DNA from 4 places in the Neobacillus sp. GCM10023253 genome. Region 4 is predicted to be linked to each of the others. Evidence: riboswitches for the same ligand, from Rfam matches in the RefSeq annotation. Region 4 holds a riboswitch; each other region holds the start of a gene.

Region 1 (7,938 bases), on a different contig from region 4:
CCATCTCCTCCAACCAAACAGCAAAAGAGGCATTGGATGAATCATTGAAGCTAGCCCAAGCAGGAGATGAGTTAGGTTACACACGGTATTGGATTTCCGAACATCATGATTTGCCAGGTCTGGCCTGCTCGGCACCTGAAGTGATGATCAGTTATATTGGCGCCAACACCAAACGGATTCGCCTCGGTTCTGGGGCTGTATTATTACCGCATTATAAACCATATAAAGTGGCCGAGGTTTATAATATGCTGGCTACCCTATATCCAAATCGGATTGATATCGGCATTGGGCGTGCACCTGGCGGGTCAGCGGAGGCAACGAATGCTTTATCCGATAATTTTTTACAACAGGTTTGGAAATTGCCTGACTTAGTAAAAGAACTGCTTCACTTTTTAAAAAATGATTTTCCTGAAGATCACGAGTTTTCAAAACTAAAGGCCTCTCCCCTGCCGGAAGTGCCGCCGATGCCGTGGATTCTTGGTACAAGTAAAAAAAGTGCCCACCTTGCTGCTGAACATGGCTTGGCATATGCATTCGGCCAGTTCATGAGCGACAAAGACGGAGCAGACATCATCCAACAATATCTTGATGCCTTTCAACCTAACAAACATGGTCAATCCCCTCAGGTATTGTTAACTGTTTCAGTGGTTTGTGCGGAAACGGCCGAAAAAGCTGAAGAAATCGCATTAAGTAATCTAATCTGGGCATTACAGAAGGAAAAAGGCGAAGGGCAATTTGTGCCCTCTATCCAGGAAGCAAAGCAATACGAACTCAATGAAAAAGAACTAGAAAAATTAGCAGCGATGAAAAAGAGAATGATCATTGGCAATCCACTGGAGGTAAAAAAGAAACTTGAGCAGTTACAAGCTTCATATAATGCGGATGAAATTATGATTTTAACGATTACACATTCTCCGAAGGATCGCATTGAATCCTATAGACTTATCGCTGAAAAGGTGCTTTTATAACTATTTAATACGCATCTATTAAAACTTTGATACAAGAAAAGAGACCATCAATTCTGTGGTCTCTTGAACTTAAGTTACTATTTTTGTGTTTGCCCTGCTATTTTTCGTAATAATTGATTAAGAGAATTCAATTCCTCTTCAATTTCAGATAGTCGTTTTTCCAACGGGGCTATGTTTCCTTTTACATACTCTAATTTTTCAAGATTATGTTGCAGCTGTAAGTATTCGTCTTTCAACTCTAGAATTTTATACTCAATCTGTTTTTTATCCATTATTGGTTTCACTCTCCATAAGTCTTAAATCTTCTTTCTATGATTACAAATCCGATGTGTTTTCGCTACTATTCTGCCCAGTTGCTTTCATCCCCAAAAAAAGAACCGCCCGCAGGCGGCTGTACATGTAATAAACTACCTAGAAGTTGTAGCTAAAGTTGCTTCAGGTGTTGTTACCTTGTCATAGAAGTCAACGAATTGGTCACGCTCGTCACTATTTCGATAAGCCATTGCCACCCGTGGATGCTCATTAAGGACACCAGAGATCATATAAGGAATGATATAGCCCCATTCCCACTTTTCTCTCATTTCTAACATATGCTTTTCGATTACACCAAGTAACGGTTTAAGTTCATAGCTTGGTTTTTTTATGTAGCTGACAAGAAGCTCTGTATTGCAGTTCCCTGCCGCCCGTCCCATGCCGTAAACAGATGAATCCAGGAAGGTAACTCCATTTTGATGTGCTGTCAAGGTATTAGCAAATGCTAACTGCAAATTGTTATGCGTATGAATACCAAGCTGCTTGTTAGGAAGCATCGCTTGAAACTTTTTCACTTGATGTGCAATATCAGCCGGATCTAAGCTTCCAAAAGAATCCACGATATACACAACATCGACTGGACTTTCTTTGACCATTTCCATTGCTTCAATAAGCTTCTGTTCAGGCACACTGGATAAAGCCATAATATTGAGAGATGTCTCATATCCTAAATCATGGAACATTTGGACAAGCTCCAGCCCCTTGTCCACTTCACGGATATAGCAGGCTACCCGGATCATATCCAACACACTTTGCTCGCGAGGCAGGATATCGTTGGGATCGACTCGGCCAATATCTACTAATGCAGATAGCTTCGTAAATTTTTTCTCAGGAATGATTTCTTTCAGAAAATGATCATCTAGAAATCTCCATGGATTAGGTTCAGTTGCGTTCAGAAGCTTTGCGGAGTTTTTGTAGCCAATCTCCATATACTCAACGCCAGCCGCACTTAGTCCATTATACAAGTCCTGGACAAATTCGACACTGAAATCCCAATTGTTAACTAATCCCCCATCACGGATCGTACAATCTAAAATTTTGCTGCGATGTTCCATAATTTTAAATTCCCCCTGTGGTTATGCTCATTCGTCATAATTTGAATATATATACCATGAATCTTTTAAAGGTGTCAAACTTACATGTCAACCGTTTTGAAAATATTTGATAAAATTGGTTAAAGTATTTCTATATTATACTACTATCATTTTATCACTTGGCTCCAATACTTTGACGTCGCATTTGTCTATTTTTTTGTAATTCACTTTGTTTCCAAATGTATTTTTGCATATATAACCTAAGCACATCATTCATTGACTTTCCATTTTTTTCAACAGCATCTCTAAAACTTTGGATTATGTTTTCTGGTATTTCAAAATTTACTTCTACATTTTTGTTTCTGTGTTCCTGGCACATTTTATACCTCCTGACAGACCAATCTATCCATTTTTCCTGGGTAGTCACAAAGGGATGAATATTTAGAATATTTGTATAGAAACTATCATATCAGGTGAAAACGCGTACATTTTTATTAACTTTTCGACAAATTACGACATAATTAATGAATCAATGATGTGTGTAGACGATCTTAAAAGCCTAAATGAGGCATGAGAACCGTCCCCATGCCTCAAATTCTTCCGATATACTTTGGGTCTCTAATGATTCCTGGGTTACCGGGAACCCAGTTAGCTGGGACTCCTTCTCCGGTGCTTCTTCCGTATTGTACCCCTTGTATGATCCTTAGTATTTCGTAAACATTTCGGCCAACTTCTAATGGGTATACCAATTTGGACACAATTATTCCATCTGGGTCGATAATGACGGTTGCTCTTAAGGCTGCCCCAACTTTTTCATTTAGGACTCTGTATGCTTTACTGATTTGGTGTGTTCGGTCACTTAGAAGTGGAAATGATACCTGAGAGGCATTAGGAGATACCTCAGCGAAAACTTTATGGGCATATACACTGTCCGTGCTGATAGCAAGGACATTTGTATTAAGTGTCTTTAGTTGATCCTTAATAGCAGCGACCGCTGCCAATTCTGTCGGTCAAACAAAGGTAAAATCACTTGCATAAAAAAATAAAATAACCCAGCTTCCACGATAGCTTTCTAGACGAAGCTTTTTTATTTTCTTTTCTGCATGATCATAAGCTTCTGCTTCAAATAGGGGGGCCATATCTGTTGTCTGTGCACAAAATGGCTGCAAAGACCCATCAAAATGACCCTCTCGTCTGTTAAATTCCATTTTTTCACCTCAGATCATCACCTGAATCTTAATTTCTTGCTGGAGTTCATTTTTTAATAGCGTTACCATAAATAATATACGTTTAGGTATTTGTCCCATTGAGCCTATTTTGGATAGCCTTTCCATTTAACCACAACAATAATGTTGTAGATTTTTGTTGACAGAAAATCAGAACAAGTGTATCTTTACTTTTAATTAAATATTTTCGAATATTCTTATCAAGAGAGGTGGAGGGACTGGCCCTTTGAAGCCTCGGCAGCAGACACGTTCGTACTGTGCCAATTCCAGAAGCGAGTGCTTAAAGATAAGAAGAGATTAGCAATGGCTATTACCCCCCTCTTCTTATTTTTGAGAAGAGGGTTTTTTATTACACCGAGAAAGAAGGAATAATTAATGACAGCAACACTAGTAAAAACTCCATTCAAGGCTGACCATGTCGGCAGCTTTCTTCGAACAGAACCGGTTAAAGAAGCCAGAAAGGCTTTTGCCAATGGGGAAATTGATGCAGATGCCCTGAAGGCGGTTGAGGATCAAGAAATTGAGAAATTAGTTCAAAACCAAATTGAAGCAGGCTTAAAATCCGTTACAGATGGTGAGTTTAGACGTTCATGGTGGCATTTGGATTTCCTGGCTGGTTTGGAAGGTGTAGCATTTTTCGAAAATGAATATATCAGCAACTTCAAAGGCGCCCAAACAAGAAACAACGCCATTAAAGTAGTGGGCAAAGTTGACTTTAATGATCATTATATGCTGAAGCATTTCAAGTTTTTAAAGCAGGCAGTTGAAAAATATGGAGATGGCAGCCAAGTGGCGAAGTTCTCCATTCCAAGCCCGAATATGTTATTTACGAGAATTCAAGGCGATGAGTATTACAATGGCAACAGCGAACAACTTTATAAAGATACCGTAGCGGCCTATCAAAAAGCCATCCAGGCTTTCTATGATGCTGGCTGCCGTTACTTGCAATTAGACGACACATCTTGGATTGATTTTGTTTCTGAAGAGCGAATCAATGCAGTGGTTGAAAAAGTTGGCTTGGATGTACATGAAATCATCAAAACAAGAGTAAGTGCAATCAATGAAACCATTGCCGATAAGCCGGAAGATTTAACAATTACCATGCATATTTGCCGCGGCAACTTCAGATCCACCTACATCACAAGCGGCGGGTACGATCAAATTTCCGATGCCATTTTCGCTGAGCTAAATGTGGACGGGCTATTCCTAGAGTATGATGATCAGCGTTCTGGTGACTTCGAACCTTTAAAAGGCTTCAAGCGTCCTAACCTAACCGTTGTACTAGGACTATTCACTTCTAAATTCCCAGAACTCGAGGATCCAGAATCCATTAAGGCAAGAATTAAAGAAGCAAGTCAATTTATTCCTTTAGAAAACCTGGCAGTAAGCCCTCAATGCGGCTTTGCCAGCACAGAAGAAGGAAATATTTTAACGGAAGAAGAGCAGTGGAATAAGATTAAACATGTAGTGGCTATTGCTAAGGATGTTTGGGGAACCATTTAAACCGACTAGGAGAGGCCGCCTTCCATTTCTATGATGGAAGGCGGCCTTTTTCAATTTAATCGTTTCTGAAATTGGTTGTATGTTTCTACTTTTAAGAATTCCTAAATATTGAATAATCTGTTAACATAGAATGATAAAATCTTAGGTAACTAGATTGGATTTACATAACTGGAGGAAGGACTTACAATATGGGGGATTTCATACAAAAGGCAGAGGATCATCAAGCAGTGCTTTCTCGTTCTAAACGAGTATGGATGGCGATTGTTCTCGGTTCACTTGCAGCATTTGGCCCTTTATCCATTGATATGTATTTACCGGCCCTGCCAAATATCGCAAAAGATTTCCATACAAACGCATCTTCGGTTCAACTTAGCTTGTCGCTTTTCGTGCTCGGTTTAGCATCCGGACAATTGCTAACTGGGCCTATCAGTGATGTAACTGGCCGCCGAAAACCACTTTTGGTTGGCTTAATGATTTACTTTATCGTGTCCCTTTTATGCGTATTTAGCCCTTCCATTTGGGGGTTAATTATCTTGCGGCTTATCCAGGGGTTTGCTGGATCAGCTGGAATTGTGATTTCGAGGGCGATTGTCAGAGATTTATATTCAGGAACTGAATTAACCAAGTTTTTTGCACTCCTTGCATTGGTGAACGGGCTGGCCCCTATCCTTGCTCCGATTATTGGTGCTCAGCTGCTTAAGGCGTTTCCCTGGCAAGGTGTCTTTATTGTTTTAAGTATCATTGGAATCGTTATGTTTTTTATCATTCTTTTTGGATTGCCGGAAACGCTGCCTAAAGAAAAGCGTTCCGCTGGAGGCATGAAGAATACATTTAGCCCTTTTTTAAAACTAATCGTGGATCGAAGCTTTATGGGCTATGCTTTAGCGCAGGGCTTAGTCTTTGCTGGCATGTTCGCGTACATTTCAGGTTCTCCCTTTGTCGTACAGGATATTTATGGTGCATCCCCGCAAATGTTCAGTCTGATCTTTGCGATCAACGCTATCGGGATCATGATCATGAGTCAAACGACAGGCAGGTTGGCAGGGAGAATCCCTGAAGCTAAACTGTTCAAAGTTGGATTAGGAATGTCCGCAACAGGCGGGATCATTTTATTGCTGCTTTTATTTTTACAAGCAAAGCTAGTCTTCGTTTTGATTCCATTATTTTTCGTTGTATCCAGTGTAGGAATGGTAAATACAGCAGGATTCTCCCTAGCCATGCAAACACAAGGAAAAAATGCGGGTAGTGCTTCTGCCTTACTGGGTGTTACTTCATTTACCTTTGGTGGATTTGTCGCTCCCCTAGTTGGTATAGGCGGCGGGCAGACGGCTATTCCGATGGGCGTAGTGATTGTATGTGCCGGTTGTGGGGCAGTGTTATTGTATTGGATTCTAGTAAAGAGAAACCGAGTAAGTGGTTCAATTTAAACCCTCCTGAAAAATCCACCTTCCATTTGTAACGATGGAAGGTGGATTTTTTTCTATTTCCCCTCAAACCAGCGGCGAGCGTTTTCGACCATCATCAGGTTAATTTGTTCTTCCGTTACTCCACTCGCTTTTAATTCTGGTATAATCTCTTCAAGAACAAATGTCATTGTCCATTTCGGGAGCACATGCTCAATTAGTCCTTCAGGATACCAATCCATCGAGCAGCAATGATCCTGTGATAAAAACATGCGGTCTGCATATCCTAGCTTCGCGAGTTCAATAACGATTGTGTTTCTATTTTCAGTTGTACACTCAGCGGTTAAGCCATAACGGTCCATGCCGATATATACCCCATGGTCGAGCACCTTCAATATGTACTCCATGTTATCGGTATCTCCGGTATGCCCAATCAGAATCCGCTTCGGATCCACTCCCTCTTCAAGAAGGATGTCAATTTGATTTAAGCCGGTTCCGGTTCCCGGATGTGAATGAGTCATAATCGGTACACCTGTCCGCTTTTGAGCACGAGCAACGGCGCGAATAACCTTCTCAACATCAGGGGTGACCCCTTGTGCATCCGTGGCACATTTTAAGAATCCTGCTTTAATGGATGTGTTCTGAATTCCGACTTCAATATCGCGGACAAACAAATCAGCCATATAGTCGATATCACGATTTTGGAAATGAGGTGGGATATAGTGATAGGAGTAGATTCCTGTTGCCGCGATGATTTGAACCCCCGTTTCGCGGGAGACTCTCTCAATAAAGCGGATGTCACGGCCAAGCTCCATGACGGTTGGATCACAGATGGTTGTCACACCGAGTGCTTTCGCTTTGTTTACCTGTACCACTGCTCTAGCGAAGTCTTTCTCCTCATCATACAAATGGGGAAACTGCACGAATACAGACTCAGAGCGAATACGCATGTGCTCATGGATTAGTGTTAAACCCAGTTCGGCAGAATCAACTTGTCCTGTAACAGAATTAATAAGTGTCATTCCATACTCCCCTTTCATCCTCTGACCATTGAAATTTTTCTAAAAAAATAATCCATAACCTAAGTCTCGAGCACTACAAATGGTAACGTTTTCAAATCAGTCCAAAAATTTGCGTATCTGGTACTATAATCTTTGTAAAGATTTTAAAAGATTATGAATTATCTGATAGATATAGTACCAAGCTTCTTCCTACTACGTCAATTATTTTTTGTAAAAAATTCCAGAATCGTTAATAATCTTAAGGTATTATTTTTCTACGAAAAAAATTAACCCAATTACTAGAATATTCTGTTATTAATGTATTATTATTATAATTGTAACCGATTTCAACGGAAGTTTTTAAAAAATCTATTTGGTGGTGATTTGTTTAATGTTTACACGTCATTTTGAATTTTGGCCAGAACGGCTGCCGAAAACCTTACCGATTCCTGAATCAACCATTTACGACAACCTGGAAATGACGACAAAGC
Region 2 (7,938 bases), on a different contig from region 4:
TTCGGCATAGCGTGTAGCCGGCAGCGGCAGGAATGGTGCACCAAAACAGGTTGAGAAGGTTGCCTGCGGTGAAGTAATGCCACGCTCTGTTCCAGCAAGCTTTGATGTAAATCCGCTTAAGAAATGGTACATTGCTTGTTCCCTTGTTAATTTAGCGATTGGCGGAAGAACACCAAATGCATCTGCAGTTAAAAACACAATGGTATTCGGGTGCCCGGCAATGCTAGGCTGGACAATATTATCAATGGCCTCCATTGGATATGCGGCCCGAGTGTTTTCTGTTAATGTTCCATCATCATAATCCGGAATTCTCGATTCCTGGTTAATCACAACATTTTCAAGAACGGTCCCGAAACGGATGGCATCAAAGATTTGCGGTTCTTTTTCACGGGATAGATTAATACATTTTGCATAGCAGCCGCCTTCAATATTAAAGACGCCATTTGATGACCAGCCGTGCTCATCATCGCCGATTAGACGGCGATTAGGGTCAGCGGAAAGAGTTGTTTTTCCAGTTCCGGATAAACCGAAGAATAATGCTACATCCCCTTCAATGCCGACATTCGCTGAACAGTGCATAGAGAAAATATTGTTTTCAGGCAGTAAATAGTTCATGACAGAGAAAATTGATTTTTTCATTTCCCCCGCATATTCAGTTCCTCCAATTAGAACTACGCGGCGTTCAAATGATATAATAATGAAGGTTTCAGAATTCGTACCGTCGACTGCCGGGTCTGCTTTGAAATTAGGGGCAGAAATTACTGTAAATTCAGCTTCATGAGTCAGAAGTTCATCTTCCGAAGGCCGAATGAACAACTGGTGGGCAAAAAGATTATGCCAAGCAAATTCATTTATGACTTGAATCGGCAGTTGTGATTTCTTATCAGCACCAGCAAAGCCTTTAAATACATAAACTTCTTCTTGCTGTTTTAAGTATTCTAATACCTTATTATAAAGATGATCAAAAGTTTCTTGTGAGATTGGCTGATTTAAAGAACCCCAGGCAATTTTATCTTTGGTTGACTCCTCCAAAACAGTGAATTTGTCTTCGGGAGACCGCCCAGTATATTTTCCTGTTGAAACACGAACCGCTCCGGTGGAAGTGAGTGTCCCTTCTTTTCTGCTGAGGATTTTTTCAACTAGCTGCGGCACAGATAATTGGACTTGGACATTACTTTCATTAAGTAATTCCTTTAATTCATTTGGGATATGAACAGAATTCATTTAATGAACCTTCCTTTTTATGGTTTTTTTAATTTGATATATTAATATTGAATAGTATAACACAATTAAAATAATAGTCTATACTAATTGACGAAATTATGCTGTATTTTATACATTATTCTAAAGGTGATTAAAAAGTCATGAAAAAAACAGTTTAAGCATATTTTGTATCATACTCCATTGTATATTTTGGTTAATGTTGCTAAAAAATACATTGACATACTTTAAGAATCTGGGGTATGATTTAACCTTGAACGGATACTCTCTTATCCCGAGCTGGTGGAGGGACAGGCCCTATGAAACCCAGCAACCTGCAACTAGGAAAATGTCTATTTTTAGTCGTTTTTCGGGCAAAGGTGCTCAACCTGATGCAAGGCTTGTCCTTGAACGATAAGAGTGAAAGGCACGCAAAATGTTTGCATTCAACCTTTCCTCATGGAAAGGTTTTTTTGTCTATTTGGCAAACACACGTGCTGTTTGAATCGCTTTACTAATCTTCTAAAGAATTTCGGTTGGGTTTTTTCGGTAGTATTTCATAAAAACCTGATGTTTATTTCATACTATTAGGGATGAGTTCCGTATCAAAATGGAGGTTATTTGGAAAGGGTGTTAACCTTTGAAAAAAGCAGCCTCATTATTTCATTATTATAGGAGGAATTCAGATGTCACTAAAACGCCATTTGTTCACTTCTGAATCAGTAACTGAAGGTCATCCTGATAAGATTTGCGACCAGATTTCTGATTCTATTTTAGACGCTATTCTAGCAAAGGATGCAAATGCCCGCGTAGCTGCTGAAACATCAGTAACGACCGGCTTAGTTCTAGTTGCCGGCGAAATCACTACCTCTACATATGTAGATATCCCAAAAATTGTTCGTGAGACGATCAAAGAAATTGGCTACGTTCGTGCGAAATATGGCTTTGATTCGGAAACATGTGCGGTGTTAACCTCTATTGATGAACAGTCTCCTGACATTGCCATGGGTGTCAATCAAGCACTTGAAGCTCGTGAAGGTCAAATGTCTGATAAAGAAATTGAAGCAATTGGTGCAGGTGACCAAGGCTTAATGTTCGGCTTCGCCTGTAACGAAACGAAAGAGCTGATGCCTCTTCCAATATCTTTAGCCCATAAGCTTGCCCGCCGGTTAACAGAGGTTCGTAAAGAGGATATCCTTCCATACCTTCGTCCGGACGGAAAAACACAAGTAACGGTCGAATACGATGAGAACAACAAACCGGTTCGGATTGATACAATTGTTATTTCCACCCAGCACCATCCGGAAATTGGACTAGAGCAAATCCAGCGCAATGTTAAGGAACATGTCATTAATCCGGTTGTACCAAAAGAATTAATTGATGAAAATACAAAATATTTTATAAACCCAACCGGCCGCTTTGTAATCGGCGGACCGCAGGGGGATGCAGGACTGACTGGCCGCAAAATTATCGTGGATACTTACGGAGGCTATGCCCGTCACGGCGGCGGCGCTTTTTCCGGTAAGGACCCGACAAAGGTTGACCGTTCAGCCGCTTATGCTGCACGTTATGTTGCAAAAAATATTGTCGCAGCAGATTTAGCTGAAAAATGTGAAGTCCAGCTTGCCTATGCGATTGGTGTAGCAAGACCGGTATCGATTTCCATCGATACTTTTGGCACAGGCAAAGTCAGCGAAGCGGTATTGGTTGACTTAGTAAGTAAAAACTTCGACCTGCGCCCTGCAGGAATCATTAAAATGCTGGATTTACGCCGCCCCATCTATAAGCAAACAGCAGCTTACGGACATTTTGGCCGTACGGATGTTGATCTTCCTTGGGAACGCACTGATAAGGCAGATGCATTACGTGAGCAGGCGGAAGGAAAATAATATGGAGTGGGAGTTGCATTAAGGTGTAACTCCCATTTTTCATTAAACGTCTATTTTCTTGTTCAGTGTTTTAAAAATTGGAATAAAATGTTTAAGTAGGACTATTGAAGTAAAAAATGAGGATACATGATTTTCCTTTTGTTCACAGTGCCATTTTTGAAAAAAAAGTGGTAGTATTAGAGAGTATGTTTTTACAAAAGGATATTTTGAAATAGAGTAGGTGAGGTACATAATGTGCGGTTTTATCGGTTGTGTACATGACAAAACGCAAAATTATCGTGACGAAGAAAAGCAGCTTTTTAAAAATATGAACGATATTATAACCCATCGTGGACCAGATGATGATGGTTATTATTATGATGATCATATTCAATTTGGTTTCCGCCGGTTAAGTATCATTGATATTGAATCCGGGCACCAGCCGCTAACGTATGAAAACGAAAGATACTGGATTATTTTTAACGGTGAAATTTATAACTATGTCGAGCTTCGTGAAGAGTTGCTCAAAGAAGGACTAACTTTTTCCACAAGCTCTGATACAGAGGTTATCATTGCCCTCTACAGCCATCTAAAAGAAAAAGCAGTTGAACGCTTGCGCGGGATGTTTGCTTTTGTTATCTGGGATAAGCAGGAACAAACACTTTATGGGGCACGAGATCCGTTTGGAATTAAACCATTCTTTTATATGGAGGATGGTGACAGAACCTTCTTTGCTTCTGAGAAAAAGAGCATTTTGCTGGCTCTTAAAAATGATGTGCTGGATTATGATTCCTTGCAGCATTATTTAACCTATCAGTTTGTTCCAGAACCTGATACCCTATCTGAAGGAATTAAAAAGCTTGAACCAGGCCATTATTTTACAAAAAAAATCGGCTCGAAGATGGAAATGAACCGCTACTGGAAGGCACATTTTCACCCAGTACTAAAATCGGAAGATGATTTCGTAAAGGAAATCCGTGATATTCTGTTTGATTCGGTTGAAAAGCATATGCGCAGTGATGTTCCGGTTGGTTCCTTCTTATCAGGTGGGATTGACTCTTCCATCATTGCCTCGATTGCAAAGCAATTCCATCCGGCTATTAAAACGTTTTCCGTCGGATTTGAGCACAATGGCTTCAGTGAAATTGATGTCGCCAAGGAAACAGCTGAAAAGCTTGGCGTAGAAAACATCAGTTATATCATTACGCCTGAGGAATATATGAAAGAAGTTCCGAAAATTATTTGGCATATGGATGACCCGCTTGCCGACCCAGCCTGTGTTCCATTATATTTTGTCGCCCGTGAAGCGAGAAAGCATGTTACGGTTGTTCTTTCAGGCGAAGGCGCTGATGAATTGTTTGGCGGCTATAATATTTACCGCGAGCCTGGCGATTTGGAGATTTTTAATAAAATTCCTAGAGTCGGAAAGGTACTTCTAAAAGGAATTGCCGATATGCTTCCGGAAGGGATGAAAGGAAAGAGCTTTATTGAACGCGGGGTGACACCGATGGAGCAGCGCTACATTGGTAATGCCAAGATGTTCGACGAAGCGGAAAAACGTGAGCTTTTGAGTGTCTATCGTGAAGGCTTGAACTATACCGATATCACCAAGCCTCTTTATGAGGAATCAAGAGGTTATGATCCGGTTGACAGGATGCAATATATCGATATCCATACTTGGATGCGCGGCGATATTTTACTAAAGGCTGATAAAATGACGATGGCTCATTCATTGGAACTGCGCGTGCCGTTCTTAGATAAGGCAGTATTTGAAGTAGCCTCGAAAATCCCAACTAGCTTGAAAACAGCTAACGGCACTACTAAGTACGTTTTGCGGAAGGCCGCCGAAGGGGTCGTTCCTGATCATGTTCTAAACCGGAAGAAGCTTGGCTTCCCTGTTCCTATCCGCCACTGGCTAAAGGCTGAGATGAATGATTGGGCAAAAAATATCATTCGTGAAAGCCAGACAGACCATTTAATCAATAAGACGTACCTGTTAAAGCTTCTTGATGACCATTGTCAGGATAAAGCTGACAACAGTCGAAAGATTTGGACTGTTCTTATGTTTATGGTTTGGCATCAGGTGTATGTTGAAGGAGTATACTCCTTTCAAAGCGAGTATAAAAAAGATATAGTATTAGCGAGCAGATAAATGGAAAAGTAAAGGCACCCATCGTTAAGATTGGGTGCCTTTTTGGCTAATAGGAAAGTATAAATTTTTTCAAATTTATACTTTCCTAACGCATAAATTCAACTACGCCTCTGTCTTCGTCCTATCGGACTTGCCAATCGGCGAGTTATCATTTACAGGGATTTATAAAATTGCCCTTTTTCTGCATATTCTCTTGTGATTCTTTCCATTTCCTTAATATCTTCAGGAGTGATTTCTCTAATAACTTTAGCTGGTCTTCCAAATGCTAATGTATTAGGAGGGATTTTTTTGCCTTGCGGAACAAGACTGCCAGCACCAATAAAGGCACCTTCGCCAATTTCCGCCTGGTCCAAAATAATCGATCCCATTCCAATAAGTGCTCCTTTTCGGATGATGCAGCTATGTAATATGACTTGATGGCCAACGGTCACTTCATCCTCTAAAATAAGTGGGTTATTTGGGCTTTGATGCAGGACGGAATTGTCCTGGATGTTTACTTTGTTACCGATTCTTGTCGGCGCTACATCGCCTCTAATAACGGAATTAAACCAGACGCTGGATTCATCGCCGATTTCAACATCTCCTGTAATGGTTACATAATCTGCAATATAGGCAGTGTCGGAAATAACAGGGTATTTATCTTTAAAAGGGTAAATCATCATGCTCGCTCCTTTTTGAATGATAATTCTATTTTAACGAATCAAGCCAAGGAATGACAAAAAATATCGCAATTAAAAAATTCATTTAGATTCTTATTAGTCTTTCCTATATGGTAAAATACAAAAAATGATAACGTTTTAGGGGGATCAGTTATGTGGAAGTGGGAAGCAGAAGGGGAAGCGAAGGCTGTTATTGTCATGGTTCACGGCGCCATGGAGCACCATCGCCGATACGGATGGCTGATTGAGATGTGGCGCACGTCCGGCTTTCATGTCATTATGGCCGACCTTCCCGGGCAGGGAATGACAACGCGATCGCGCCGCGGACATATCGATTCCTTTGATGAATACATATTTGAAGTAAAAGATTGGGTTCAAGCAGCCTATCGATATGAATTGCCTGTTTTTTTGCTGGGCCATAGTATGGGCGGGTTGATTACTATTCGACTCCTTCAAGAAGAAAGAGTAAACATTGCTGGCGTGATTTTGTCCTCTCCATGTTTAGGCTTAATCAAGCCGCCATCCAAATTGTTAAACTTTCTTTCCTATGCCTTAAATGTGGTTTTTCCGTCCTTTAGAATGAATTCAGGGCTGACAGTACAAATGGCAACGAGGAATGAGGATGTCAGGGAAGCTGATTCGAATGATACTCTTTACGTGACAAAGGTTTCGGTAAGATGGTATCGTGAACTTGCGGATGCCATCAAACAAGCTTTCCTTAACCTCGGAAAAACACGTGATGTCCCTATGCTGGTAATGCAGGGCGGGGATGACAAAATCGTAAACAAGGCTCATGTTAAGGATTGGTTTAATCGTGTTCCACTGTCTGAAAAGAGATTTAAGGAATGGCCAAAATGCTACCACGAAATTTTTAATGAACCCGAACGGGAAGAAGTATTTGAATATGCTAAGGATTTTGTTTACAGCCAGTTAAAAGCCATCGGTTATATCGTTTAGAATGGGGGGACTTTTTCCATGAAGCCAATCACCCTTATGTCTAGGGTTTATCGCAAAATCATTCCGACTGTCCATCAAGAATTGGCGTATTGGAAAAATCGCGCCGAAAAAATTCCTAATCCGGAACTCAGGAAGCAGGCACTTGCCAGCATCGAGCATAAGACATTTCATTGTGAAGGCGGTGCCATAATGGCTTTGACCGCAAATGAGCACTATAAAAAGGCGGTCAAGTTTATCGTCGCCTACCAAACAATTAGCGATTACTTGGACAATCTTTGTGACCGGAGCACATCACTTGATCCAAATGATTTTGCGGCTCTTCATGAATCGATGTCGGATGCCCTTGTATTACATGCGGATCGGAAAAACTATTACCGTCTTCGCGAGGACCAGGATGACGGCGGTTATTTAAATGATTTGTCAGAGACATGCCGCAGTGTTTTAAGGGAATTGAAACATTATGAATTTATAAAAGAATATCTGCTTGAACTTTGCGAATACTATTGTGATTTGCAAATTCACAAGCATGTAAAAAAGGAAGAACGGGTGCCCAGGCTTGAAAATTGGTTTCAACGCCATCAAAACCACTTGCCGAAAATGGAATGGTACGAGTTCTCAGCCTGCTCGGGTTCGACATTAGGAATATTTTGTCTAGTGTCTTACGCGATGCGGGATGATTTTACAGCCAGCGATGCTGAAAATATCCGTAATGGCTATTTCCCTTACATACAAGGCCTGCATATTCTTTTGGATTATTTTATTGACCAAGAGGAGGATATGGCAGGAGGCGACCTAAATTTCTGCTTTTATTACGAAAACCAGGAAACCCTGTTTAATCGCTTAAAGCATTTTGTCGTGGAAGCGGACAGGCATACCGAGTTTCTTCCTCACAAAGGATTTCATCAGCTTATTAATCGCGGCTTGCTTGGCATCTATTTATCCGACTCGAAGGTCCGTAAGCAGAGGGATGTCAGGAAGCTTGCCAAAAAAGTCATCAAAGCAGGCGGCTGGATTAGCTATTTCTTTTATTTTAATGGACTAATGTACCGTTCTTTGCAAAAAGCGATGCCATCATTTGTGACTCGGCTGCTTTTGAAAATGT
Region 3 (7,938 bases), on a different contig from region 4:
GTTGACTAAATTAATGGATGAAGCAGGTACCCATAATGAAGAATTAGAAGAGATGGCTCGGTTACTTGCAGTCGCAAAATACAATGAACGATTTGTCATTCCGACTGGCCGTCGTGAAATGAATGATGACTTACATTACAAACAGGGAGCTTGCAGCATTGAAGATTTAGCTCCTCCTGAAGGTATGATGACCTATCCATTTGAAAGAAGTGAAAATGCATAATGAATGAAGAAAAAGCGATTTTAATGCTTTTATCGCGCCTCTTGGATTATCCGGATACTTCTTTTTTTGAAGATCAAGAAACAATCATAAGCTTTATTTACGAATCTATCACATCAGAGGATATTCAAAAGGAAGTATTGAATAGAATTTATCCCTTCTATCAAATGCCATCGGTGCAATTGGAGCAGCTATATGTAGAGACCTTTGATTATAAGGAAGGGACCAATCTATATTTAACTGCACATGAACTAGGAGACAGCAGAAACCGCGGTTTTGCTCTTATCCAATTACAAAAACTCATATCTGAAGCCGGACTTGAATACATCGGACATGATATGGCAGATTATATTCCTATGTTGTTAGAACTTTTGGCGGTTGTACCCGAAGAGGAAAAAATCAACAAACTTTCAAGAAGAATTGCTTATGCCGTTGACCGGATCTTAACAAATCTTCCTGAGGATAATCCTTACAAGAAAGCACTTGAATTAGGGATGATGTATGTTTTTGAAACTCCGGATGCAGAGGAGATCTCTGCTTTAGAGAGACTTCGGGAAGTTGCTGACCTGGATGAGTTACCATATCCATTGATGTATCGCTAAAAAGGAGGGGCTATGATGGAAGTTGTATTTTGGTGGACAATTTTTCCTTATATTTGCGGAACAATCCTAATTATTGCAACATTTTATCGTTTTGTTTTTCGTCGCAAAAGTTGGACTGCGCCTTCAACAGAAATTTTTGAAAAAAAAGGATTGGGAATCGCATCTGTCCTATTTCACTATGGGATTATCTTTGCTTTTGTTGGACACGTAATGGGCGTATTAATTCCACTAAGTGTATACAATGCAATCGGAGTTACAGACCATATCTATCATTTCTTCGCCATTGCAGGAGGTGGTGTTGCAGGTCTCATGGTGGTAATTGGGCTAGTTTTGATGCTTATTCGAAAATTCAATTCACCAAGGGTTCGTGCCCATACTACCGGGACAAGTTATTTCACCATCCTATGGCTTATACTGGTTGCAGGGCTTGGGGCATATATGACGATCGTCTATAATACAACCGTAGGGGCATATGAATACCGTTTATCAATTGGGCCTTGGTTCAGAAGTTTGTTCACATTCCATCCAAGGTCGGATTTAATGCTTGGGGTGCCTTTGCTCTTTAAAATTCATATCATTGTGGCATTTATTTTATTTGCTGCCATCCCATTTACAGCTCTAGTCCATATGTTCAGTTTTCCATTAAGGTATCCTTCACGGGCTCCGCAACAGTACCGTTCAAGAAATGGTTATAATAAGAATAGCAGGTAGAAATACTTTAAAAAGGTTTTGCCTTACTTGATATTACCGTTCTTTTTTAAGAATTAACAATACAACAATAAAAGCAGTGCATTTTACAACTGAAAACTGCACTGCTTTTCCATGTTAATTTATCTACTTGATAAAGACTTGTTATGATAGGACTCATTCATTTAATAAATTTGTAAATCTTAAGTCTCTTTTGTTTCATTTAACTCATCAATTAGCTGTTTTGTCCTCTTCGCATTCCCTTCCGCAAAGTTTTCTAGACGTTCTTTTAGCTCATCATCGTCATGAACCCGTTCGGCGGTAATTAAATATGTACGCATCAAATCTTCTTCAATTTCTACAGAATTTTTTAGAATATCTTTAAGATTATCCTTTTCTTCATTTTCTTTAAAAAAACCCATCTGGCATCCTCCTTTTTATCATAGGATTCACCATTAGGCTATTGTATATCCAACATAAAAAGGATATGGAATTAAAATCCATATCCTAATTTGCTGACAATTATTTTTTCATCCAAGATGGTTTTCCAAAACCCTTGAATTGGTCATCAATCACTTTTTCAAAATCTGCTGATTCAACAACAGCTTTAATATCTTTTGATAACTGTGAATCTTTGTTGGAGGTTTTTACTGCGACAATATTACGGTAATTGTCTGCCATCTCTTCTAGAGTTAATGCATCTAACAGATTCATTTTTGCAGCAAGAGCAAAGTTTCCAGGTACAGCAGCTAAATCTGCGCTCTCAACAGAACGAGGAAGCTGGCCTGCTTCAATTGGTTGGAACTTCAGGTTTTTCTTGTTTTCAGCGATGTCTTTTTCAGATACTTTTAGTGGATCTGCATCTGCTTTGATAGTGATAAGTCCTGCATCACGAAGTGTGTTCAAAGCACGTGCTGCATTTGTCGGGTCGTTTGGAAGTGTAACAGTTGCCCCTTCTTTTACATCTTTAATCGATTTTATTGTGTTCGAATAAATTCCCATTGGTGCTGTTGGCACAGAAATAAGTGCTGTTAAATCCATGTTGTTCTCTTTTGCAAAATTTTGAAGGTAAATCGTGTGCTGGAACAGGTTGGCATCGATATCGCCATTGTTTAATGCTTTGTTTGGCTGGATATAGTCACTAAATTCAACAAGCTCAACCTTGTAACCCTTTTTTTCTAAGCCTGGTTTAATCGCTTTTGTTACCATGTCGCTATATGGGCCTGCAGTCGCGCCTATTTTAATATCTTTTGATTCTGTTGCTTTCTCTTTTCCACTGGCTGCCTTTTCAGTGTTGCTACCGCAAGCAGCTAGTGCAAAGACTACACATAGTAATAAAATGCTTGTTAACCATTTTTTCATTGTCATTTTCCCCTTTTCTTATTTATCTTTTATCTACAACTTTGGCGATGTAATCGCCAAGAAGCTGAATGACCTGAACTAAAATAATTAAGATTAAAACTGTTGAAATCATGATGGTATTGTCGTACCGGTAATAACCGAAGCGAATCGCCAAGTCTCCAATACCGCCGCCGCCGACTGTTCCGGCCATAGCGGAAAATCCTACTAAACTGATGAGTGTTAAAGTGACACCTGAGATAATGCCGGATCTTGCTTCAAGTAATAGGACATCTTTTATTATCATCCACGGGGTTGCCCCGGCAGCAATAGCTGCTTCGATGACCCCTTTATCGATTTCTCTTAGAGCATTTTCCACGATTCTTGCGAAAAAAGGAATCGCCGCTACTGATAATGAAACACTAGCTGCAGTTGGTCCGATGGTTGTTTTCACTAAGAAGTTCGTTAATGGAAGCAAGGCTACCAATAAAATGATAAATGGGACAGACCGAACCATATTAACGACAAAACCTAAGATATTTTGGACTAGACGATTTTCTAGAAATAAACCTTTATCGGTTATGTAAAGCAATATCCCAACCGGCAATCCGATTACCGTTGAAACCACCAACGAAATCGCAATCATATAGATGGTTTGAAAAAATGCTTTATTGATATCCGGAATAAGCTCCATCAGATGTGCAAAATCAAAGCCCATTGTGTAACACCTCCACCTGCGCTGCCCGGTTTTCAATATAATTTAGGGCTTTTTCTATTTCCTCTTTTTGTCCTTTTAGCTCCATTATGAAAATACCAAGCGGTTGCTCTTGAATATATTCTATTGAACCATGCAGAAAATTACCTTTTAGGTTAAATTGTTGAAGAGTATCAGAAATGACTCCCTCTCTAGCGACTTTTCCTTTGAAGGTCACTTTGACTATTGGACCCTGGCAGCTTTTTAGAATAACTTCCGGGATTTCAAGAGTTACAACACTTTCTATGAATTCTTTTGTAAGTGCTGTATGCGGGTTGGCAAAAATGTCATATACCGAACCTTCTTCCACAACTCGTCCATCCTGCATAATCGCCATGCGGCTGCAGATTTCTTTAACAACATCCATCTCGTGAGTGATCAATACGATCGTGATATTTAGTTCTTTATTGATTTTTTTTAACAATGTAAGAATTGACTTCGTTGTCGTTGGGTCGAGTGCTGATGTTGCTTCGTCACATAAAAGCACCTTCGGATTATTTGCGAGAGCCCTTGCAATACCGACCCGCTGTTTTTGACCGCCGCTTAGCTGTGACGGATAGACATCACGCTTATCGGAAAGACCAACCATTTTGAGGAGTTCCTCTACTCTCTGCTTTACCTGGCCCTTAGGGTAGTTAGCAGCCTTTAAAGAGAAAGAAATATTTTCATAGACTGTTTTTTGGCTGATTAGGTAAAAATGTTGAAAAATCATGCCTATTTTTAAACGTGAAGATCGTAATTGCTCGCCTTTTAGGGATGTCAGGTCAGTGCCATCGACCGTTATACTGCCAGAGGTTGGCCGCTCTAAAAGATTGATACAACGAAGCAGTGAGCTTTTTCCAGCACCGGAATAGCCAACAATGCCAAAGATTTCTCCTTCTTTAACTGTGAGTGAAACATTATCCACACCTTTTACTTCACCTTTTTTTGTTTTGTAAACTTTAGTAAGGTTTTTTATTTCAATCATACTGATTACCTCATTTTTCCGATATCTAAACTAGACTTTATACCCAAATAAAAAGCCCCTTTCATCTGAAAGGAGCATCGAAATAAACATCTCGGTGGCTTATCTTTCAGAATGAAATCATTCTGCAGGAATTGGCACCTTCCCAATCGGGGGTTGCCGGACGTCATTGGGCCATGTCCCTCGGTCTCTCTGGATAAGAAAATTAAATTAACAAATAATTAAGTTATATTAAGATACTACAAATCTATTCTTATTTTGTCAATCGTCTAAATTATAATACAATTTATTCGACAGCGTTTTCAATATTGCTATATCAACTTTATTATTAATTTTAAAATTTTTTTATTAGATTAGAAAAGAGCTTTTCGCATGAAAAGCTCTTTGTATCATTTAACATTAGGTTAAAGCACCAGCAACACTATAGTTAATTAAATCAATCTCAGTCTGTTCATCAAGTGCTAATTTAGCTAGTTCAGCTCCTAGATAAGGTCCGCTAGTTAACCCGGATGAACCTAGGCCATTTGCCACTAAGATTCCTTCAAAATTAGGCAATTCCCCTATTACGGGAAGAAAACCTGGTGTAAAAGGTCTAAAACCTACCCTAGTTTCCAAAATTGTTCCACTGGCAAGACCTGGTGCAATCGCTAAAGCTTTATTTAAGATTTCTTGGATTCCTCCAGCTGTTACCCGATTATCAAATCCTGCATCATTTTCGTGGGTAGCTCCTATTACTACCCGACCATCTGCAAATGATAGTATATATTGATCAGATGGCGGTATAATAACCGGCCATAAGTTAGTATTCATGTCTGACATTTGTAAGTGGATTATTTGCGCCTTTTGGGGCCTTACTAAAAATTCAACCCCTAGAGGCAGCAATATATCCTTCGCCCATGCTCCTGCCGTGACGATTACGTGGTCAGCCAAAAATGCTTTTTCACTCACTTTTACCCCTTGGACTTTATTATTGTGACTGATTAATGAGGCATTCCCTTTAACGATTTGGGCACCATACTTTACTGCAGAGTTTATCAGGGCATTACGTAAAGCCCGGCCATTTACACGTGCCCCGCCACTAACATAAACCCCGCCAAATTCATTAGACAACGGCGGAAAAAGTCGATTCGTTTCAGTTGGAGATAAAATTGTTATTTCGCCGATTTCGGGAGCATCCTCCCAACGGGTCCGTGCCCGTTCTGCCATCTTTTCCAACTTTGCTGGATCAGTATGAATACTTAATGCCCCAACTCGTTTGTAGCCTGTTTCCCTCTCCCCATCGGCTTCAAGCTGTGCTATTAATTCTGGGTAATATCGCGCCCCGCCTTTAACCAACTGATACCAAGCTTTATTACGTCGTTGGGACAACCATGGGCAAACAATCCCTGCAGCTGCGTCAGTGGCTTGCCCTAGGTCTTGCCGATCAACGATGATGACCTCTGCACCCCATTTGGCAAGGTGATAAGCCGTAGATGCCCCCAATATACCTGCTCCTATTACAATTACCTTTTGCATGATTCACCTCAAAACAAAAACTCAGTCCTATAGACTGAGCTAAGTAGATACTGAATATTTTACACCAATCGTACCATCGTTTTAAAGTTTCCTTGTGTGCTGCCTTCTCTCCATTACTTGCTCACACACCATATTATACATAACCTCAACACCTTTTTCAGATGCTTCGAAGTTAAAGGCATTTTCAACGTCTATTCCTAAGCTCTCCGCTTCCTTCGCAGCATCTATGTTTGCTCCTAAAAAGATAAACTCCCAATTGTATTTCTCCTGCTGATGCCTTATTAGCTCTTTCACTTTTTCATAGGTGAATTCAGAGCTTGCATTCTCCATTCCGTCAGTCGTGATAACAAATATCACCTTGCCAGGCCGCTTATTCTCATCTGTTTTGGATAATCGATACCCTACATCTAGAATTGTTTTCCCCACTGCATCCAACATTGCCGTCATACCTCTTACATAATACTCCTGATCAGTGAGGTTAGCCTGTCTTGCATCAACCCCATTCCATAGGATTTCGTATTGATCGTCAAATAAAACAGTTGTAACCAGTATCTCCCCTTCCAACTTCCTCTGTTTCTCAATAAATCCGTTAAACCCGCCAATCGTATCACTTTCAAGTCCAGCCATTGACCCGCTTCGGTCAAGCAAGAAAATAATTTCAGTCATATTCGTGTTCATCTCTATCATCCTTTCAATATTGTTTATAAAATAATAATAGGGTATTAAATCTAGGAAATGGTCGCCTCTCAAGCGACATTTTTGGGGGTAGAATTATGCTGGATAAACACTTGCTAGTAGAATTGCAGGTATATATTGAAAGAAACCTAAACATCCTTACTTACTCAATGATGGAGTCTAATGAAATACATAGTATCGAGATAGAAGATTTTATCAAAAACAAACGCCAGCCGACCTTCAACCAAACTCTATTCAAATTGATAGATAAAAAAGGAGCTGGCGACACAGAAACCTACAAAAAAGCCGGATTGGATCGCAGGCATTTTTCTAAGATCCGCTCGAATCCAGAATACCGCCCACGAAAAAATACAGTAGTGGCCTTGGCGCTTGCCCTTGAATTAAACAAAAAAGAAACCGACAAACTGTTAAGTTCGGCCGGTTATTCATTGTCCGACAGTGAAACCTTTGACTTGGTCATCCAATTCTGTCTGGAGAAAAAAATATATGATGTCCACGATGTCAATCAGGCGCTGGACTATTTTAGACTGAAGCCATTAATAGGGGTCCTAGAGTAATTCACTGAAACAAAAAAAACACCCAGTCCAAAAGACTGGGTTTACCTAATATTTAATGCGATACTTTTTCTCCTCTTCTAGAACGAATCCCATGAATGATAAAGGTAACTAGGAACGCCAAGACAAGGACAACGATAAAGATCTCATTTGCAATATGAATATCGATAAGTGTCAATCCCATTTTTACAGCAATAAAGGTAATCAGCACATAAGCCGTTGTTTCAAGCTCCGGCACTCGGTTCATTAAGCCGATGAAAAACGTGGCAACGCCCCGCATCATAAGAATTCCAATCATTCCGCCCAGCAGAATGACCCAGACCTCATCGGAAACCGCCAGCGCGGTAAGGATACTATCCACTGAAAAAGCCAAATCCATGAGCTCAACGCTGATAACAGTCGCCCAGAAGACTCCAAATGTTTTCGTTAACCAGCCTTTTGGCTCCCGTGCTTTTTCCTCTTCTCCATCCTCACTGCTCTTAAATCTGTCAATAAAGAACTTAACAGCAAGCCAAAGTAAATACAACGCACCAATTAATTTAATAAACCAAAGCTTGATCAAAAACGTTCCCAGTCCGATGAAAATAAAGCGAAATACGTACGCTCCC
Region 4 (7,938 bases):
CCCCTGCTTCCCAATACATTGCCAAAGCGAACAGCAACGAACTTCGTTCCGCACTTCTTATCCATTGACTGAATGATCATTTCTGCCAGTCTTTTCGTTGAACCCATAACACTAGTTGGATTAACGGCTTTATCGGTGGAAATCATCACGAAGGTTTTCACACCATACAAACTGGCTGCCTTTGCCACATTCATCGTTCCAATCACATTGTTTTTCACTGCTTCTTCAGGGTTGTGTTCCATTAGCGGTACATGTTTGTGTGCCGCAGCGTGATAAATAACCTCTGGCTGATGATGCATCATAACAGCCTCCACTTTTGCCGCATCTTGGATATCGGCAATTTCTGTTATGAATTTAATTGCTGATTCGCCAAAGCTTTCTTTCAGTTCCATTTCAATCGAATAAATACTGTTTTCACCATGACCAAGCAAGACGATTTTAAGAGGGTTAAAACGGGCAATTTGCCGGCAAATTTCAGAACCAATCGAACCTCCTGCACCTGTAACCAACACAGTTTTGCCGGTAATGTTTTTTGATATAGAAGCAATATCCAACTCTACAGGATCTCTCCCCAGAAGGTCCTCGACCTGAACGTCCCGAAATTGATTTACGGATACCTTTCCAGTCACCAAATCTTCAATCATTGGAAGAATTTTAGTTTTCGCGGGCGTTTTGGCACATTCCTGAAAAATCACATTTAACTCTTTCTTGCTAAGTGAGGGAATAGCAATAACAATATTTTTAATGTTATAGTTTTGAACAGCTTGTTCAATGGAGGCTACCCCGCCAACAACAGGAATCCCAAGAATATCTAGCTTATGTTTGTGGATGTCATCGTCAATGAAGCCCACAGGAAGAAGATTGATACCCCGATTCTTCAATAACTGTCTGGCAACCATTGTCCCTGCAGCTCCCGCACCAATGATGAGGGTACGATTTTTATTTTGGTTCTTTTGATAATGAGAATCCCGAAAAACTCTCCAGCAAAATCTGGAGCCGCCAATGAATATAATATGGAGTAACCAAGTAACAGCGAGAAGCCTGACATTGATTTCAAGGAAGAAAATTTTCTGCAGGACTGCAGCAAAAATGATTGAATAGGTCACAACCTTAAAAATGATTAATAACTCTCCTATGCTGGCATATTCCCAAGCCTTTTTATAAAGGTTGAACATGACTGAAAAGATGTGGTGGCTAAGTAAAATTGAAAATGAAGTAAAAATAATCAAAAAGGTAAATAAATGAGTGGTAGCATCAACCAGAAATCTGCTTAAGAATATTGCACCTATGACAATACATGAGTCTATTAAAAAAAATAATGACAACCTCTGTCTGTAGGTCATAATCTCTCCCCTTTTGTACATTAGCTTTTATAGCAGCCAAGATTAAAGCTTTTGATTATCCAGGCTTCGTGAAGCCCTAAATAATCAAAAACTTTAATTATGTATAGGGCATCTAACCCCCCCTCACACCACGCTCTCGACGACTTGCGTCTAAGGTATATTTAAACCCACAGCATGATCGAGTGTCTCCTTTGATAATGGCTAGGAAACCTCACCAGTAAAATTCTATTTTACGAATCACTTGTACCTTAACAAGAACTATTTTATTTGAAAAAAATACCATTCAGAACTTACTAGGTAAATATCCCTAATATTTTTTTCCTCCTGTTCTGTTTTGTAAAATCCGAAATAAAATAGTAATTTACAATAATGAGGACAAGCCAAAAATGGACAATTGTACTTTTAAAGCTGATAATAGAATTGTTTTACACTTTACTGCTTTCCTTGGATAAAAAACTAATTGACGAACCGCCAAAACTGTAGTAAATTTTATAAATAGTCAAAATATTAATATGTTCTTATCAAGAGAGGTTGAGGGAAGGGCCCGGTGACACCTCAGCAACCTTCAATGTCTTTTACATTGAAACGGTGCTAAGTCCTGCAAATTGTTACTAATTTGCGAGATAAGAAGAGTGACAGATGTATTGTACATGCAAAGGTCTTCTTCTTATAGAAGGCCTTTTTTTAATATCAAAAAGGAGTGTAGACAACAATGTATAAAATGGATACGAAACTTGCTCAAATTGGGAACCGCAGTGAAACTACAACAGGAACCGTTAATCCCCCAGTATATTTTTCAACTGCATTCCGGCACGAGGGGATTGGACAATCCACAGGATTTGATTATATTCGAACCGGAAATCCAACACGTCAGCTGCTTGAGAAAACTATCGCCGATTTAGAAGGCGGAGACCAAGGCTTTGCCTGCAGTTCTGGAATGGGGGCCATTTTAACGATTCTTTCCTTATTTCAGTCTGGTGATGAATGGCTGGTTAGCGAGGATTTATATGGTGGAACCTACCGTTTGCTCGAAAAAGGCTTTCAAAAGTGGGGCTTGAAAAGCCAATATGTAAATACCTGTTGTCCTGAAGAGGTTGAAAACAACATTACACCAAATACAAAAGCAATCTTCTTGGAGACACCAACTAATCCGCTTATGCAGGAAGCCGATATTGCTGCCATTGCAAAAATTGCCAAAGCGCATGACATTTTGTTAATTGTGGACAACACCTTCTATACCCCTCTTCTGCAGCAGCCGATTGCACTTGGTGCAGATATCGTGATTCATAGTGCAACGAAATACCTTGGAGGCCACAATGATGTTCTTGCTGGACTTATTGTTGCGAAGGGTAAGGAACTTTGTGAAGCATTGGCCTTCCATCATAACGGTGCGGGTGCCGTTTTAAGCCCCTTCGATTCCTGGTTGTTAATGCGCGGGATGAAAACATTGTCGCTCCGTATGGAACGGCATGAGAAAAACGCTAAGGCTGTTGTTAAGTTTCTTTCTAATAGCGATGCGGTGACAGATGTCCTTTACCCAGGAAGAGGCGGAATGGTTTCTTTCCGTATTAAAGATGAAACGTGGGTAAATCCGTTCCTGCAAAACATAAAACTGATTTCGTTTGCTGAAAGCCTTGGCGGAACCGAAAGCTTTATCACGTATCCGGCGACTCAGACCCACGCTGATATCCCGGAAGAAATCCGAATTGCACAAGGTGTCTGTAACCGTCTATTGCGTTTTTCTGTAGGAATTGAAGACGCAGGAGATATCATTTTTGACTTAGAGCAAGCTTTTGCAAAATTGGTTGAAGGAGTGAATGTGTAATGGGACACGAAGAATTTAGTTTTGAAACAAGGCTGCTTCATAATCGTCATAAAATGGATGCACAAACAGGAGCGGTCAGTGTTCCAATCCAGCATGCATCCACCTTTCATCAATTTGAAATTGATAGTTTCGGAAAATATGATTACGCCCGCAGTTTAAACCCGACTCGGGAAGCCTTGGAGGATATCATTGCGGAACTTGAAGGCGGAGTTCGCGGGTTTGCCTTTTCTTCAGGAATGGCCGCTATTTCCACAGCCTTCCTGCTTCTCTCCTCCGGAGATCATGTGATTGTTACAGAAGATGTATACGGCGGGACCTATCGCATGGTAACACAAGTTTTGACACGCTTCGGGATTGAGCATACGTTTGTGGATATGACTGACTTTGATCAAGTCAAGCAAGCAATTAAGCCAAATACAAAGGCGTTTTATGTAGAAACACCATCCAACCCGTTGTTGAAGGTGACCGATATCAAAGCCATCAGCCAGTTGGCAAAGTCCATTGGCGCCCTGACTTTTGTTGATAATACCTTCCTAACTCCTGCACTGCAACGGCCGTTAGAGCTTGGTGCTGATATTGTCCTTCACAGTGCCACTAAGTTTCTTTCAGGCCACAGCGATGTGGTTGCAGGACTTGCGGTAGTAAAAGACGAGGAATTAGCAAAACAGCTTTATTTTTTACAAAATTCGTTTGGCGCAGTGCTCGGTGTGCAGGATGCCTGGCTTGTGATGAGAGGTCTAAAAACTCTTCAAGTCCGGCTTGAACAATCGCAAAGAGCTGCTTTAGAGATTGCGAGATTCCTAGAGTCACATTCAGCTATTGAAAAAGTGTATTACCCAGCGCTTGAAAATCATCCGCAAAAGGAATTGCAGGAGGCGCAAGCAAGCGGTGCAGGTGCAGTCCTTTCTTTTGAGCTTGCTGATGAGGATGCCATGCGTACCTTTGTGTCAAATGTAAAAATCCCTGTCTTTGCGGTCAGCCTTGGTGCAGTAGAGTCAATTTTGTCTTATCCGGCCAAAATGTCGCATGCCGCCATGCCTCAGGAGGAACGTGAAAAAAGGGGAATTAAAAATAGCCTGCTTCGCCTATCCGTCGGACTGGAAAACCCTGCTGATTTAATCAAGGATTTTTCACAAGCCTTGGAAAAGCTTCAGGTGAATAATTATGTGCTCTCTCAAGGAGAATAGCGATGAGTTTTTTAGAAAAATTACAAAATCAAATTTTGATAGCCGACGGGGCTATGGGAACAATGCTTTATTCCTATGGAAAAGATTCCTGTTTTGAGGAATTGAATCTTTCCCGCTCTGAGCAAATTCAGAATATCCACAAAGCCTATATTGATGCCGGTGCCGATATTATTCAAACGAACACCTATGCGGCCAACTATTTAAAGCTTGGACGATACGGGCTAGAGGATTCAGTCAAGGACATCAACAGCGCCGCTGTACTAAATGCCAAAAAAGCTGCCGAGAACCGTGCCTATGTGCTTGGGACCTTGGGCGGCAACCGTGGCATCAAGCCCAAATCCATTTCAATAGAAGAAATTAAACGGAGCTTTCGCGAGCAGCTGTATTGCCTTTTATTAGAGGGAGTTGACGGGCTTTTACTCGAAACCTTCTACGACCTGGAAGAGCTTGAAACCGTCCTGACCATCGCCAGAAAGGAAACCAATCTGCCAATTGTTGCGCAAGTTTCCCTTGCAGAACCAGGAATTTTGCAGGACCGTACTCCTGTCAATGATGCTCTGCAGAGACTTGAAGGGCTAGGCGCTGACGTTGTCGGCCTAAACTGCCGGCTTGGCCCGCATCATATGCTGGTTGCGCTCGAACAAATCGAACTGCCTAAGCGAGCCTTTCTTTCAGCCTATCCAAACGCCAGTCTCCCTGCTTATACGGATGGAAAGTTTCATTATGATGGTGATGCCGATTACTTCCGCAGGTCTGCGGCTGAATTCCGCAAGCAAGGTGTCCGACTTTTAGGAGGATGCTGCGGCACAACACCTGAACACATCAGGGCATTTGCCACCGAATTAAAAAACAGCGCTCCGATAACAGATAAAGTAGTAGAATTAAAACCAAAGAAAATCATAGTTGAAGATCCTCCTGCCAAGCGGGACTACGCCCCACTTCAAGATATTGTGCAGGAACGGCCATCAGTTATCGTTGAATTGGATCCGCCAAGAAAGCTTGATACAACGAAGTTTTTTGAAGGGGCAAAGGTTTTAAAGGAAGCCGGAATTGATGCGATTACACTAGCAGATAATTCTCTTGCGCAAGTGAGGATTTCCAATGAATCTTTAGGCTATTTAGTAAAAAAAGAACTAGGAATGCGTCCGCTTATCCATATATCCTGTCGGGACCGCAACATTATCGGTCTGCAATCACATTTGATGGGTTTACACACGTTAGGAATGCATGATGTTCTGGCAATTACTGGCGACCCTGCTCGTGTCGGCGATTTTCCGGGGGCTTCTTCCGTTTATGATGTTTCTTCGTTTGAACTGATTCAAATGATTAAACAATTAAATGAAGGTTTATCTTTTTCCGGAAAGGACTTGGGACAGAAAACGGCGTTCAGCATTGCTGGAGCCTTTAACCCGAATGTCCGCTCGGTGGAAAAAGCGGTCAAACGGTTGGAGAAGAAAATTGCGCATGGGGCCGACTATTTTATCTCCCAGCCGGTTTTTTCCGAAGAAAAACTGCTTGAAGTTTATGAGCATACGAAACATTTAAAAGCACCGATCTACATCGGCTTAATGCCGCTTACCAGCAGTAAAAATGCTGAATTCCTTCATAATGAAGTACCTGGCATTAAAATTGCCGACTCTATTCGTGAACGAATGGCCTCACTTCATGATAACCCGCTCCAAGCGGCAAAAGAAGGCGTTGAAATTACCAAGGGGCTAATCGATGCAGCCTTAGATTTATTTAATGGAATTTATTTAATCACACCATTTTTACGCTATGAGCTTACTGCTGAACTGGCCCTTTATGCCCGACAGCGTGCGTGTGAACTGAGGGGGAACAGCTATGTCGAAACGACCATTTAGTGAGCAGTTGAAAAGACGCATCCTTGTCATGGACGGGGCAATGGGAACGATGCTGCAGCAAGCAGATCTTTCTGCTGATGATTTTGGCGGTGAACAGTACGAGGGCTGTAATGAAAATCTCAATTTAACTGCTCCAGCAGTTATTGCGCGCATTCACCGCGAATATTTAGAGGCCGGAGCTGATATCATCGAGACTAACACATTCGGTGCCACCAGCATTGTCTTAGATGAGTATCAGCTTGGATATAAAGCTTATGAAATCAATAAAATTGCTGCGATGATTGCTGTGAAGGAAGCTCAGGCAGCTTCCACCGAGGATTGGCCTCGCTATGTGGCCGGCTCCATGGGACCTACGACAAAGACATTAAGCGTTACCGGCGGAACAACCTTTGATGAGCTGGCTGCCTCCTATGAGGAACAGGCAATTGGCTTGATTGACGGCGGAGTTGACCTGCTCCTTCTAGAAACTTCTCAAGATATGCTGAATGTTAAGGCTGGCTATGTCGGCATCGAAAAAGCGTTTGAAAAAACCGGCAAAACATTGCCGCTGTTTATTTCCGGAACAATCGAGCCAATGGGAACGACTTTGGCGGGGCAAACGATTGATTCCTTTTATATTTCCATCGAACATATGAATCCAGTGGCTGTTGGGTTGAACTGCGCAACAGGACCGGAGTTTATGCAGGACCATGTGCGCTCGCTCGCCAATCTGTCTGGAACGGCAGTCAGCTGCTATCCGAATGCTGGCCTGCCTGACGAGGAGGGCCACTATCATGAGACACCGGAAACACTGGCGAAAAAGCTGGGTGACTTTGCCGCTCATGGCTGGCTCAATATTGTCGGCGGCTGCTGCGGTACGACCCCTGATCACATTCGCGCCATTGCCGATGCAATGAAGGATTACAAGCCAAGGGAATTCCAGCCATCCTCCCATCATATGGTTTCAGGAATTGAACCGTTCATTTACGATGATCCAACTTTAAGGCCGATCATGGTTGGAGAACGTACCAATGTTATTGGGTCACGTAAATTTAAACGTTTGATAGCTGAAGGTAAATTTGAAGAAGCGGCAGAAGTCGCCCGGGCCCAAGTAAAAGGCGGAGCTCACGTCATCGATATCTGTCTTGCTGACCCGGACCGTGAAGAGCTTATCGATATGGAAAAATTCATCACAGAAGTCGTCAAAAAGGTAAAGGTGCCGCTTGTCATCGACTCAACAGATGAAAAGGTTATTGAAAAGGCGTTGAAGTACTCGCAGGGAAAAGCGATTATTAACTCCATTAACCTTGAGGACGGCGAAGAGCGTTTCCAAGCGGTAGTTCCGTTAATTCACCGCTACGGGGCTGCCGTTGTTGTCGGGACTATTGATGAAACCGGCATGGGGGTTACTGCAGAACGTAAATTGGAAATTGCCCGCCGTTCTCATGATATCTTAGTCAACAAATATAAATTGAAGCCACAAGACTTAATTTTTGACCCATTAGTGTTTCCTGTAGGTACAGGGGATGAGCAATATATTGGTTCCGCTAAAGCCACGGTTGATGGCATCCGGTTAATCAAGGAACAGCTTCCCGGTGTACAAACGATACTTGGCATTAGTAACGTATCCTTTGGGCTGCCCCCTGTCGGCAGGGAAATTTTGAATTCTGTATTCCTCTACCATTGCACCCAGGCGGGACTGGATTATGCGATTGTCAATACAGAAAAGCTGGAACGCTTTG

What was found. A riboswitch is a leader RNA that binds a small molecule or an ion and turns the genes downstream of it on or off. The one in region 4 is predicted to bind S-adenosylmethionine.
Region 1: it holds a riboswitch for S-adenosylmethionine, as region 4 does, so the genes downstream of both, ACFPA1_RS07480 (5-methyltetrahydropteroyltriglutamate--homocysteine S-methyltransferase) here and ACFPA1_RS10825 (methionine biosynthesis PLP-dependent protein) in region 4, are expected to answer to the same signal.
Region 2: it holds a riboswitch for S-adenosylmethionine, as region 4 does, so the genes downstream of both, metK (methionine adenosyltransferase) here and ACFPA1_RS10825 (methionine biosynthesis PLP-dependent protein) in region 4, are expected to answer to the same signal.
Region 3: it holds a riboswitch for S-adenosylmethionine, as region 4 does, so the genes downstream of both, ACFPA1_RS20125 (methionine ABC transporter ATP-binding protein) here and ACFPA1_RS10825 (methionine biosynthesis PLP-dependent protein) in region 4, are expected to answer to the same signal.

What each region holds. Positions count from the first base shown of each region.
Region 1 covers NZ_JBHSHV010000006.1:1,048-8,985, forward strand. Annotated here, with positions in the region: gene ACFPA1_RS07455 (LLM class flavin-dependent oxidoreductase) at 1-968, shown strand, start outside; gene ACFPA1_RS07460 (SE1832 family protein) at 1,046-1,240, opposite strand; gene ACFPA1_RS07465 (aldolase catalytic domain-containing protein) at 1,376-2,335, opposite strand; gene ACFPA1_RS07470 (hypothetical protein) at 2,490-2,693, opposite strand; gene ACFPA1_RS07475 (peroxiredoxin) at 2,905-3,522, opposite strand; SAM riboswitch class I at 3,735-3,833, shown strand; gene ACFPA1_RS07480 (5-methyltetrahydropteroyltriglutamate--homocysteine S-methyltransferase) at 3,916-5,043, shown strand; gene ACFPA1_RS07485 (multidrug effflux MFS transporter) at 5,232-6,470, shown strand; gene ACFPA1_RS07490 (phosphotriesterase-related protein) at 6,524-7,468, opposite strand; gene ACFPA1_RS07495 (long-chain fatty acid--CoA ligase) at 7,839-7,938, shown strand, end outside.
Region 2 covers NZ_JBHSHV010000012.1:680,433-688,370, reverse strand. Annotated here, with positions in the region: gene pckA (phosphoenolpyruvate carboxykinase (ATP)) at 1-1,224, opposite strand, end outside; SAM riboswitch class I at 1,488-1,621, shown strand; gene metK (methionine adenosyltransferase) at 1,887-3,089, shown strand; gene asnB (asparagine synthase (glutamine-hydrolyzing)) at 3,322-5,220, shown strand; gene ACFPA1_RS17530 (gamma carbonic anhydrase family protein) at 5,373-5,879, opposite strand; gene ACFPA1_RS17525 (alpha/beta hydrolase) at 6,033-6,836, shown strand; gene ACFPA1_RS17520 (tetraprenyl-beta-curcumene synthase family protein) at 6,855-7,938, shown strand, end outside.
Region 3 covers NZ_JBHSHV010000016.1:21,369-29,306, reverse strand. Annotated here, with positions in the region: gene narH (nitrate reductase subunit beta) at 1-223, shown strand, start outside; gene narJ (nitrate reductase molybdenum cofactor assembly chaperone) at 223-822, shown strand; gene narI (respiratory nitrate reductase subunit gamma) at 838-1,533, shown strand; gene ACFPA1_RS20140 (hypothetical protein) at 1,713-1,931, opposite strand; gene ACFPA1_RS20135 (MetQ/NlpA family ABC transporter substrate-binding protein) at 2,032-2,871, opposite strand; gene ACFPA1_RS20130 (methionine ABC transporter permease) at 2,894-3,565, opposite strand; gene ACFPA1_RS20125 (methionine ABC transporter ATP-binding protein) at 3,555-4,568, opposite strand; SAM riboswitch class I at 4,665-4,768, opposite strand; gene ACFPA1_RS20120 (NAD(P)/FAD-dependent oxidoreductase) at 4,965-6,080, opposite strand; gene ACFPA1_RS20115 (vWA domain-containing protein) at 6,162-6,758, opposite strand; gene ACFPA1_RS20110 (hypothetical protein) at 6,854-7,333, shown strand; gene ACFPA1_RS20105 (TerC family protein) at 7,386-7,938, opposite strand, start outside.
Region 4 covers NZ_JBHSHV010000008.1:53,659-61,596, forward strand. Annotated here, with positions in the region: gene ACFPA1_RS10820 (polysaccharide biosynthesis protein) at 1-1,343, opposite strand, end outside; SAM riboswitch class I at 1,859-1,973, shown strand; gene ACFPA1_RS10825 (methionine biosynthesis PLP-dependent protein) at 2,056-3,168, shown strand; gene metC (cystathionine beta-lyase) at 3,168-4,355, shown strand; gene ACFPA1_RS10835 (bifunctional homocysteine S-methyltransferase/methylenetetrahydrofolate reductase) at 4,358-6,217, shown strand; gene metH (methionine synthase) at 6,198-7,938, shown strand, end outside.